DNA from 3 places in the Rhodococcus qingshengii JCM 15477 genome. Region 1 is predicted to be linked to each of the others. Evidence: riboswitches for the same ligand, from Rfam matches in the RefSeq annotation. Region 1 holds a riboswitch; each other region holds the start of a gene.

Evidence for each region. A riboswitch is a leader RNA that binds a small molecule or an ion and turns the genes downstream of it on or off. The one in region 1 is predicted to bind S-adenosylmethionine.
Region 2: another riboswitch for S-adenosylmethionine. It lies ahead of M0639_RS35075 (putative leader peptide); the one in region 1 lies ahead of M0639_RS32400 (aminotransferase class V-fold PLP-dependent enzyme).
Region 3: another riboswitch for S-adenosylmethionine. It lies ahead of M0639_RS02970 (aminotransferase class V-fold PLP-dependent enzyme); the one in region 1 lies ahead of M0639_RS32400 (aminotransferase class V-fold PLP-dependent enzyme).

The regions. Positions count from the first base shown of each region.
Region 1 covers NZ_CP096567.1:280,191-284,030, forward strand. The annotation lists gene M0639_RS32395 (acyl-CoA carboxylase subunit beta) at 1-1,199, opposite strand, end outside; SAM riboswitch class IV at 1,520-1,634, shown strand; partial or broken gene M0639_RS32400 (aminotransferase class V-fold PLP-dependent enzyme) at 1,686-1,904, shown strand; gene M0639_RS32405 (hypothetical protein) at 1,813-2,238, shown strand; gene M0639_RS32410 (hypothetical protein) at 2,405-2,698, opposite strand; gene M0639_RS32415 (GIY-YIG nuclease family protein) at 3,302-3,751, shown strand; partial or broken gene M0639_RS32420 (IS6 family transposase) at 3,781-3,840, shown strand, end outside.
Region 2 covers NZ_CP096563.1:1,567,838-1,571,677, forward strand. The annotation lists gene M0639_RS07220 (ABC transporter substrate-binding protein) at 1-465, shown strand, start outside; gene M0639_RS07225 (FAD-dependent oxidoreductase) at 476-1,585, shown strand; gene M0639_RS07230 (GNAT family N-acetyltransferase) at 1,594-2,184, shown strand; SAM riboswitch class I at 2,202-2,296, shown strand; gene M0639_RS35075 (putative leader peptide) at 2,305-2,394, shown strand; gene M0639_RS07235 (ABC transporter substrate-binding protein) at 2,534-3,840, shown strand, end outside.
Region 3 covers NZ_CP096563.1:652,275-656,114, forward strand. The annotation lists gene M0639_RS02960 (DUF917 domain-containing protein) at 1-396, shown strand, start outside; gene M0639_RS02965 (PucR family transcriptional regulator) at 393-1,928, shown strand; SAM riboswitch class IV at 1,989-2,103, shown strand; gene M0639_RS02970 (aminotransferase class V-fold PLP-dependent enzyme) at 2,157-3,482, shown strand; gene M0639_RS02975 (LLM class oxidoreductase) at 3,693-3,840, shown strand, end outside.

The DNA of each region.
Region 1 (3,840 bases):
CTGAACCGAGGGACGGTTGCCTGCCCCATCTCGAAGACCAATCGCCCACTGCGCCGGGACAACTGGCTGGATTCGGCAGCAGTACCGATAAGGAACCCCGGCAGATCGATCAGGATGACCAGCGGCAAGCCGAACGCATCGCAGACTGCAATAAAATGTGCGGCTTTTTCACAGGCAGGGCTGTCGAGCGCCCCACCCAGATGAAGCGGCTGGTTCGCGATGACTCCTACTGGACGTCCGTCGATGCGCGCGAAGCTGGTCACTACGTTGGCCGCAACGACCTCGCGCAGTTCGAATACCGAATCCTCGTCGGCTATTCCGCGGATTACGTCCCTGACATCGTAGGATTGGCGACTGCTGAGCGGCACGACCTCGTCGAGATCGACGGCGGCCGGTTTCCGAATGCCGGGCACTCGTGGCGGAAATTCCTCTGAACTCGACGGCAAGAACCCGAGGAACGCCCGAATCGCGTCGATGGCTTCTGGCTCGTCGTCGACCGCGATATCCGCAACACCGTTGCATGCCTGAACATCGGCGCCGCCGATCTGCTCATTGGTCAGATTCTCACCCGTGGCAGCAGCGACAAACGGCGAGGAGGACATCCCCAGGGTCGACATATCCCTGACCATCACAACAAAATCGCTGAGTGCAGCGAGGTTTGTTGCGACACCGAAACCCGGGCCCATCATCGCCGAGACGACAGGAACCAGTCCCGACAAATCGACGAGCTGTTGAAGTAGAGGTGACCCGGGTGCGGCGTGGCGTGAATCCAGACCCTCCTGCATGCGGTGCCCGCCCCCGTCGCTCAGCAAGATCAGCGGGATCCGGTCTAGCAGAGCGCGTTCGGCGCATCGAGCGACCTTCTGCATTCCGGTGACGCCGTTGCTGCCGCCCAGCACGGTAAAGTCGAAGACCGCCAGCGCTACTGGCCGACCATCCACGTAGGCCACTCCCGTGACGACGCCGTCGCCGGGTGCAATCAGGGGGTCGCTTCCGGGCTGAGCAGGCCCGGGCCCGGCCAGTCCGCCGAATTCGAAGAAGCCATCCTCGTCGGCCAATAGTGCGATGCGCTCGCGGGCGGTCAGTTTGCCGCGCTGATGTTGACGGCTGACCTCTGCCGGCCTCGACGCGTCAAAACCCGACGCGTGCCGATCGATGACCTGCTGCGCAAGTGGATTTGGTGTCGAATCCTTGCTCACCGCACTACCTTTCAATGAATTTGGTGCCCAACGAAGCTGGTTCTCTCTGATTCATCGCCATCGTCCCGAAAACCGAGATCACTCCGTCGGCGTTAATTGAATGTAAGTTAAAATAAAGACTGCGTCAATCTGCTTGCCGGGCGTGCGTCCGACAAGCAGATGAACGCAGATCTGCTACTGCGGAGCAGTTCGAAGGCCATCCTCGGAAAGCGTCGTGCCGAGCATGTTCGGCCGGCTCGATCTCAGGCTCTATGCAGCCGAGACAGATGGATTACGCGTCAGGTTGACAAGGTTGGAAGTTCCTGCCATTCTCCTTTGCAGGTCACGAGTACCAGTGTTCAGCCCCGGCTTGCTGGTCGGCAACCCTCCTCCGCGGTGGGGTGCTCCGGGTGACGACCCGGCTGTATCCGAAAACGGATGCGGCAAGCGCGGGCTTCCGGGAACAACACCCGAAAAATGAGTCCTTGAACGTGAGGATTGTCTTCGATGACTGCTGTTTTGAGTGCCGAGTTCTGTGCCACCGCCCCCATTGCCAAGGTTTCGGGTTCTGACCTGCAGGTTCCCCTCGTGCAGGGCGGCGAGTGTTCGTACGCAAACTTCGACTACGCAGCCAGTGCGCCAGGCATTGGCCCAGGTCACGGACTGCATCGCAGAATTGCTCCCACTTACGCCAGCGTCCACCGCGGCGCCGGAAACGTCCGAAGGCCAGATCGTCGGATTCACGATCCGGCATGACTACACGACACTGGCGGACGTCCCGGTCTCCCGGTCTCAGCTCCGGCGGGGCACAGCCCGCATCGCACCAGTAGTAGCAGAGACGTTGCACCGTCTCACCGCCCCAGAGCGAACCGAATCCGCTCGGTTGCAACAGTCGATCGAACTGCTACGAGTGGAAGAGGACGCTGCTCGCAACGCTGCGACCTCGCTCCTGTTCCCTGACGAGCAGACGCTCGTCGCAGCCGAAGCCCGACTAGCTGCGATCGGCGCGGAGATCGCCGGCGTCCTCGACAGCGACCACCAGCACAGTCAGGCGGCCTGACCGACACGGGGCAGGTGCGGATCCTTCGCCTTGCCGCACCTGCCCCGAATCCGCACCAGAGAACCGGCCCTCACACCTGATCTGTGAGGGCCGGTTCGCTGGTGTCGGCGGCAGCAAAGAGCCGGACAGGTCCACAGACAACTTCCCCCACAGCGCGGCCGGACAGTCATGACCACAAATACCGCTGGCGACCTACGAGAGTTTTCTCGTAGGTCGCCAGCGGTATTTGCCTCTCAGGCGGCGTACACAACACGTCCAGACTCTCGGCCAACAAGCCTCCGTCCAGAACCCACCGGACGAACAGAGGCTCGCTCGAATCGAAGTTGGCGTACTCCACTTCGCCGGTCACCCCCAACTCCGCGACAACAGAGAGCGCCGCTTTGGCCGCCACGGCGTCCCAGGGATAACCAGCATCGCGCAGCGCACCTCCACCGCCGAACCGGATGTGCAACGTCGACACCGTGCAGTCTACCCGAAAGCGTTCGCACTGCTCTACCAGTGCGCTCGTACGGAACAATCCAGCCAACATGCCAGCGAGCCGCGCATCAGGACTGACGTCAGAGAACTCACCCCGTGTCTCCGCACCACATGACACCAGCGAAGCAATCGTTGCCGCCACTGTTGCATCCAACCCACCATCGTCGTCACTTCGATCAGCGACGACGAATGCTCCACGGAAGCAACGACTTTGTCCTTCACCCATTATGTCCCTCGATTCTGTCTGCGAAATCCGATACGCCAATGGCCACCAGGGACGACTGCGGGTGCGGCACGCCGACCTCATGCTCCGCTCGAACCGAGAGCCCGGACAGGACAGACACCCAACCGATCCGATTTCCAACACGCGCTGGCCCACCGAGATCCCGTAGCTCTCAACCCGGTCACCGCACTGACGCGCACCCACCACCGCTCTCGCGCTTTGGGTCCAGTTCACGGACAGCGTCCGCCCGGTGCGCGATGCCTTCATCGCTTTGCATGCACCGTGCCGACGAGGCTGACAGCTCGCGCCACACGACCCTGCCCTCATCGGCGACAGTTCCTGTTTGTCGCGCTGAGTGTCTGCGTGGCGAGGCAGACTGCTCGCTATGCAAACCCCGCATCCACGGCGCCGCACGATGCAGCCGATACCATCACCGCGCTCAGTAGCTCCAGTCGCGCGCTCGAGGACCTATCCATGCTGCCCGCGGCACCGGGCCTTTACGCGTGGTGGGCGGCGCCGGAGGTGTTCTCTCAGCTCCCGGGGCCCACACACCCGACCAACGCTGGGATACGGCTGCTCTACATCGGTCTCGCCACGAACCTGCGCCGGCGGATTATCAGTAATCATCTGCGCCGCAGCGGATCATCCACCCTCCGCCGCACCCTCGCCGGGTTGCTCCTCGATACCGAGCACTACCGGACCCGACGCACTGATCGCGTCGTCCTCGTCGACGAGGACGAGATTCGACTGACTGCCTGGATGCACACCCATCTACGATTGACCTGGTTCCAGCACCCGGCATCGTCAACTTAACTGGGCCTCCAGTCAGGGACGATCATTGGATGAGCTTTGGAAGCGAGACACTGGCGGATGCGACGCGGTCACTGTACAAACGGCACCGC
Region 2 (3,840 bases), on a different replicon from region 1:
GGAATCTCCATCAAGGAACCCAAGGACGTCGCGGGCAAGAAGATCGCCGTCTCCTCGGGCACCAATCAGGAAGCGCTGCTGGTCAAGTGGAGTGAGCAGAACGTCGCGGCCGGCCTGGCGCCTACCGACATCTCCTACTACCAGAACACCACCGACTACTACCTCCCGCTGCAGTCCGGCCGGATCGACGCCTACTTCGGCCCGAACCCGTCGTCGCAGTTCCACGCCAAGCAGTCGGGGGAGACCGAGGTTGTCGGTGAGTTCTCCGGGGCCGGCGACACCCTGCAGGGGCAGATCGCGGTGCTGGTGAAGAAGGACAACGGCCTGATCAAGGCGATCAACGACGCGATCAACCACACGATCGAGAACGGCACGTACCAGCAGATCCTCGAGCGCTGGAACATCACCAGCGAAGCCGTCGACACGTCCCTGATCAACCCGCCCGGCCTTCCGAAGACCAAGTGAGCTCTCGTCCATGAGTGAGATTTTCGATGTGATCGTCATCGGCGGAGGACTCGTCGGGTCCTCCGCCGCATGGCGGCTCGCGGCACGCGGACGTAGCGTAGTTCAGCTGGAACAGTTCGGGCCGAGTCACAAGCACGGTGCGTCGCACGGTACTTCGCGTATCTATCGGCAGGCGTACGACAATCACCTGTACACAGGTTTGGCGGCCGGCGCGCTGCCGCTGTGGCGGGAGTTGGAGACCACGACGGACATCGGGTTCCTGGAACTCACCGGTGCCGTCGATCACGGCCTGCCGCAGGCAGTGCAGTCCAAGGCGAAGATACTTCGCGAGGCGGGCATCAAGGGTGAGATCCTCACTCCTGCCGAGGCGTCCGCCCGTTGGCCGGGGCTGCGATTCGACACCACGGTGCTCCATCATCCCGACGCAGGCCGGTTGCACGCGGACCGCGCAGTGACCGCTCTGAAGGCAGGAGCGGTGTTTGCGGGCGCCGAGGTCCGTCACGATGTTCGGGTGTTGGCACTCGCGCGGGCGTCCTACGGCGTGGACGTGGTGACGGACAGTGGAACGCTCGCAGCTCGTCAGGTCGTGATCGCGGCCGGTGCGTGGACTGCGGACCTGATCGCAGACAGCGGTCTCGGCTCCGAGATCGTATTGCCGACACTGCGCACGACACAGGAACAACCAGCACACTTCGCACCGCTCGATCCCGGAGTCGAGTGGCCGAGTTTCGTTCACCACACCGGCGCAGAATTGGAGACCGCGGGGATCTACGGGCTCGGTTCCGAGGACGGGATCAAGATCGGCGAACACGCGACCGGGCCGGTGGTGACTCCGCAGACCCGTGACTACACCCCTGACGTCGACGGAGAGCGGCGATTGGCCCAGTACGCCGAGTCGTGGTTGCCCGGCGTCGATTCCACCCGTGTCGAGTCGATCACGTGCCTGTACACGAGCACGCCGGACAGTAACTTCGTCATCGACCGAGTCGGCGCCGTCACGGTGGCGGCGGGATTCTCGGGGCACGGGTTCAAGTTCGGTCCGGCCTTGGGTGAACTTGTGGCGGACCTCGTCGACGGAACCACCCTCGCTCCGGAAGTTTTCAGGCTGGGGGAGCGTTGACCAGATTCATGGAGGAAAGTGTTGTGGCACTGGAGCTCGGAACTCGACAGCTCGAGGGTGTCGGAGCGGTAGAGGTCTATTCGGTATCGCAGGACGATCCCTTGGCAGCTCCACTGATCGCGGAGTTGGCACTCGAATACAGTTCGCGTTACGGCGGGACTCGCGAAGCGATGCTCGATGATCTCACGACGTATCCGGCAGAAGAATTTGCCTACCCGCAGGGTGCGCTTCTGGTGCTCACCCACGACGGTCTGCCGATCGCCGGTGGTGCGTTTCGTCAATTCGATTCCACCACTGCCGAACTGAAGAGAATCTGGACGTCGGTCGACTATCGGAAGCGCGGCCTCGGCAAGGCCGTCGTTCGCGAGTTGGAACGAGAGATCGAACTTCGTGGATACAACCGTGTGTTTCTCACGACGGGTCCTCGGCAGCCGGAGGCCGTCGCGCTGTATCTGTCCAGTGGATACACACCGCTTTACGACGCTTCACTCTCGCCCGAAGAGGTGGGCGTCCACCCGTTCGAGAAACAACTTCGGGTGCTCGAAAATGTGACTCGAGCAGCAATTCCTACCGACCGGGTTGACAACACCCGGGTTTGACCTCGTACACTTGCGAACGACCATCCAGAGCGACCGAGAGACCTGGCTCATTGACGTCGCAGCAACCCCCCGAGTGATCGGGTGCGGGTGCTACCGCCAGGACCGATGGAGGAACACGAAATGAAGGCAGTCGAAGGCGGTTTCGATACCGCCTGGTCGCGTCGTCACGTAGACCTGTGCCGCACCGCGGGATCTTTCTGTACCAACTGACCTCTCGGTCAGTCATTCACACTCAGGCGAGTCGTCGACAAGTCTGTTTTCTCTTCTCTCACAAGTGATTCGTGCTCGATCGCCTTTTTCGTCTCAGGCGACGGGTGCGCTCTTCGGCATGCCTCTTTAGGAGTTCTTGGTGTCTTCGCCCTCATTCGGTGCCCGCAAACGCGCGACCGTAATCGCCGGTATCGGTGCTGTCTCGGTTCTCGGCACCGTCCTCGCCGGCTGCAGCAGCGGGAGTGACAGTGCTGCCGACGCAGGCCCCGCCCAGTCCGGCGGAACCCTTCGCTACGGTCTGTCACAGGCGCCGACGTGCGCCGATCCAGCCCAGGCCGGCAGTAACCAGACCGTGTATGTCACTCGCACAGTGGTGGATTCGCTTACCGATCAGAATCCCGACACCGGAGAGATCACCCCGTGGCTCGCCAAGAGCTGGGAGATCAGCCCCGACGCCGCGAGCTTCACGTTCGTCCTTCGCGACGACGCCACCTTCAGTGACGGCACACCGGTGACGGCGGATTCGGTGAAGAAGACCTTCGACTCGGTCAAGAACCTGGGACCGAACGCGTCGTTGGCAAAGAGTTACCTGTCCTCGTACACCGGTACCGACGTCGTAGATGCTCACACGGCGAAGATCAATTTCTCCGGACCCAATGTTCAGTTCCTGCAAGCAACTTCGACGCCACAGCTCGGAATCCTCGCCGATTCCACCACCGCGCTGGCATCCGAGCAGCGCTGCCCCGGTGCAGCGGTGATCGCCTCCGGACCGTTCGTGTACACCGACTGGCAGCAGGACAAGAGCGTCAAGATCGCCAAGCGTGCGGGATACAACTGGGCCTCGGATGCGGTCGCGCATCAGGGCGAGGCGTACCTCGATGGCGTCGACTTCACGGTGGTTCCCGAATCCGGTGTGCGGGCGGGCAGCGTGGCCTCCGGCCAGCTCGATGCGGTCAGCGATGCGCTTCCGCAGGATGCGCCGCAAATCGAGGGCGCGGGTGGACGAATCCTCACAAGGCCGAACCCGGGTGTGAGCTTCTTCTTCCAGCCCAACGTCAGTCGCGGCGTTCTCGCTGATCAGGCTGTTCGTCAGGCCATCATTCCCGCGATCAACCGCCAAGAACTCGTCGACACCGTTCTGGATCCGTCGTTCTTCCCGGCCACGAGCCCGCTGGCTCACACCACTCCGCTCTACAGCGACGAATCCAGTGTCGTGACGTACGACGCCGACAAGTCGGCGAAACTCCTCGACGCGGCTGGTTGGAAGACCGGCAGCGACGGTATCCGCGAGAAGGACGGGCAGAAGCTCACTTTCAGCGTCACCTTCAGTCCGGTGTTCTCGGGTAACCAGGCCATCCTCGAGCTCGTGCAGCAGCAGCTCAAGAAGGTCGGCGTCGACCTGCAGCTCAACTTGGTCTCGAACGGTGAATGGACCGAGAAGGGAGT
Region 3 (3,840 bases), on a different replicon from region 1:
GGCAGTTGGCAGGAGATCGCGGAGAGCTCCGGGGCCCTGGTAATGGGGACTGGCCGGGTGCGTGCGGTCCGTCGTAGTCGTCCGGACACCGGCGATCGTCGGGGCAGCGTGATTCTCGAACACGATTCTGCGGTGATACGAGTCGAATTCGAGAGTGAGTTCCTGACCGTCGCGTTGGACGGCGAGATGATTGCAACGTGCCCGGACATCGTGACGTTGCTCGACGTGCGGACCGGCGCCTTCGTCTCGTGTGAATCCGTGCACCAGGGGCACGATGTGGCCGTGTTGGTTCTTCCCGGTCCACAGTGGTGGGCGGACGAAGTGGGCAGATTGAAAGTTGTCGGCCCGCGGGCATTCGGGATCGACCACGACGCAGTGCTGATGGAGGCGCGATGAGCGCGAGTGTTTCGGCGTTGCTGAACAACCCGGCCTTTGTCGGGCTGTATCGACTTGCCGGGGAGGGTGATCCTGTCGTGACGACAGTGGGAGCACTCACCGGGGAATCGGCACAGTCGGCCGAGGCCGTGTCGGGTGCGGCGAGTTCAGGATCAGTTCTGGTGATTCTCGATCGAATCGACATCGGGGAGTGGAGATTCGACGCTCTCCTTCGGCGCACAGCGGCGACCGGCTGCCAGGTGGTCGCTGTGCACAGCACTGCGGCGGAGGATGCGAATCTCTCGTTGCTTGCCGATCGGCTCGGACTGGTGGTGCTCGGAGTATCCGACCCGTGGCAGTTCAGCGTGGATCTTCGTGATCTTCTCTCGAATTCGCGGGCGGTGATGGCCGACGCAGTACTGCGGGCGACACACGCGGGCCAACGAGCCGGAGGAAGCGTCGAGAATCTTCTGTCGGTGCTACTGAACACCTTTCAGCGTTCATTCTTTCTCCTGGACTCGTCCGGACGTCCGATGACCGGCGCCGACGTGTTGTCAGACGCTGATCGAGCAGCTGCCGGTATGTTGTCGGGTCGCGGGGCGCCCACCACGGTCGAATTGGACTCTGGCGGGGTCCTGATTGCGTGCCCGGTGATGTCCGGCGCAGCCCGAGAGCCCTGGCTGGCGGTGCTGCTCCCGGTGCGTCAAAGCGTCGAAGAGGCTTCTCTCTCAGTGGTTCTCGACGTGGCCTCGTTGGCTGCCGGGCACCGACTGGCCGTTGCGCGCATGGTCGACGAGCGTGAAGCGCGCCGGCGTAGCGCGTTGCTCGGTGAACTGATCGACACGTCAGCAGACGCCACACCCGGACTGCTCCGGCGCGCACTCGACGCGGGTTGGATGCTGGACGGATGGCACATCGGCATCAAAGTCCTGGCGGTCGGTGAGGTCGACCTGGTGGCAAGACGCAGCGAGGTTGCAGATGCTCTCGCCGCCGAGGGAATCGACGCCAATGTCGTGGAACAGGCTGACGGCTGGGCGGCGTGGACGACTCTGCCAGGCGAGCCGCGACCGGAGGCGATCACCAGGATCGCCGAGTGCATCCGTGCAGCTCAGGCCAGGTTGGAACCCACGATGGAGACCTGGGTAGGTGTGGGACGCGCACACGACGGTCCGGCTGGAATCGGTTCGTCCCTGTCGGAGGCCGGGGATGCCGCTCGGCTCGCCGGTTCCCGATCTCAAACAGGTCGATTCCTGCACGTGGACCGCCTCGGGCTGGCGCAGTTGCTGCTGGCGTGGACGCGAACCGACACCTTCCAGCCTGCGGCCGCAGCATTGCTCGCACCGCTACGCGATTCCAATGGAGAGTTGCTCGAGACTCTGTCGACGTACCTCGACGAAGAATCGTCTCTGGCTCACACCGCAACCCGAATGGGGTTGCACCGCAACACCGTATCGAGTCGGATCGATAGAATTCAGCGCCTTCTCTCGGTCGATCTGGCCGATCCGGAAACGCGACTCGCGCTCCACCTTGCTTGCCGGACCATCGCGCCCTGACGGAGATCTTCGCGACTTCGTCTTGACAAGCACGGGAGGTTCCTGCCATCCTCGTTGCCAGGTCACGAGTACCAGTGTTCAGCCCCGGCTTGCTGGTCGGCAACCCTCCTCCGCGGTGGGGTGCTCCGGGTGACGACCCGGCTGCGTTCGAAAACGAATGCGGCAAGCGCGGACTCTTCAGGGGCCATCTCCCGACGAACGAGTCCTTGAACGTGAGGATTGTCTTCGATGACTGCTGTATTGAGTGCCGACACCTGCTGCACCACCGCGATTGCCAAGGTTTCGGGTTCCGACCTGCAGGTTCCATTGGTTCAGGGTGGCGAATGCTCCTACGCCAACTTCGACTACGCCGCGAGTGCGCCGGCATTGGCCCAGGTCACCGACCGTATCGCCGAGTTGCTGCCGACATACGCCAGCGTCCACCGCGGTGCCGGCTACGCGTCCCGGATCTCCACGCTCACCTACGAGAACGCTCGTGAATCCGTTGCTCGTTTCGTGAACTGTGCCGACGATCAGGTTGTCGTCTTCACCCGGAACACCACCGATTCGCTGAACCTGCTTGCACAGTGCGTCCCTGGCAGCACCGTCGTCCTCGACGTCGAGCATCACGCAAACTTGTTGCCGTGGAACGACGCTCGTATCGTCACCGCCGCAGACACCATCGAAGAAACGATCGAGCGTCTGATCGGTGAACTGTGCACCAAGCCTGCCGCGCTGCTCGCAATCACCGGGGCCTCCAACGTGACCGGTGAGATCCTGCCGATTGCACGTTTGGCTGACATCGCTCACCGTTGCGGCGCACGTATTCTCGTCGACGCTGCTCAGTTGGCTCCCCACCGTCGCATCGACCTGCAGGAATGCGGCGTCGACTACGTAGCGTTCTCGGGCCACAAGCTGTACGCGCCCTTCGGCGCCGGCGTTCTCGTCGGCCGCCGTGACTGGCTCGACGAAGCTCAGCCGTACCTCGCCGGCGGCGGCGCCGTGCGTGAGGTGACCATCGAATCCACCGAGTGGGCTTGCGCGCCCGCACGCCACGAGGCGGGTTCCCCCAACGTGCTCGGTGCGGCTGCCATCGCGACCGCCTGCGAAACCCTGCACGCCCTGGACTTCGACGTGATCGCCGAGCATGAGAAGGCGCTCACCGCCCAGCTCACTGACGGCTTGTCCGCCATCGAGGGCGTCTCACTCGTGCGACTGTGGAACGACGCTCCCGACGCCGTCGGAATCGTCACCTTCACCGTTGACGGATTCGAAGCGGGCGAGATCGCCGCATTCCTCTCCGCCGAGCACGGCATCGGAGTTCGCGACGGTCGCTTCTGCGCACATCCGGTTCTCGCGCGCCTCGGCCTCTCCGGCGGTGCAGTTCGCGCCAGCCTCGGCCTCGGTAGCAGCTCGGACGACGTGACGCGGTTGGTCGACGCCGTGAACATCCTGGTTTCGAATCAGCGTGATTGGAAGTACGCGAAGACGGCAGGTGCGTGGAACCCTGTGCCCGAGACCCGCCCCTTCCTCGGAGCCGCAGACGACAATGCCGGCGCAGCCGAGTGCGTCTGAGCTGAGCTCGGTCCCCGAAAACTCGAACGGACAACTAGCATGGCAGCCATGGCACCAGCGGATTTTCCCGCCACCCCTTCGAGAGTGAGCATCACTCTCGGTCAGTGGTGCCGTCGCCATGTCGATCTGTGCCGCACCTCTTCAGGAATGTGTTCGAGCTGACGATTCGTCTCGCTCATCCCATACTTTTCTGATTTTCGGAGGTCTCACATGTCTTCACTCGCTTCGCATTCTCTGCACGTAGCGGTCGAGTTGACCGGATCCGGTCACCATCCGGCCGCTGAGGGCGCACCCGGCAACCTGCCCATCATCGGCGGCGACTACTGGGTGGACCTCACCGAGGGTGAAAAGGCTCTCG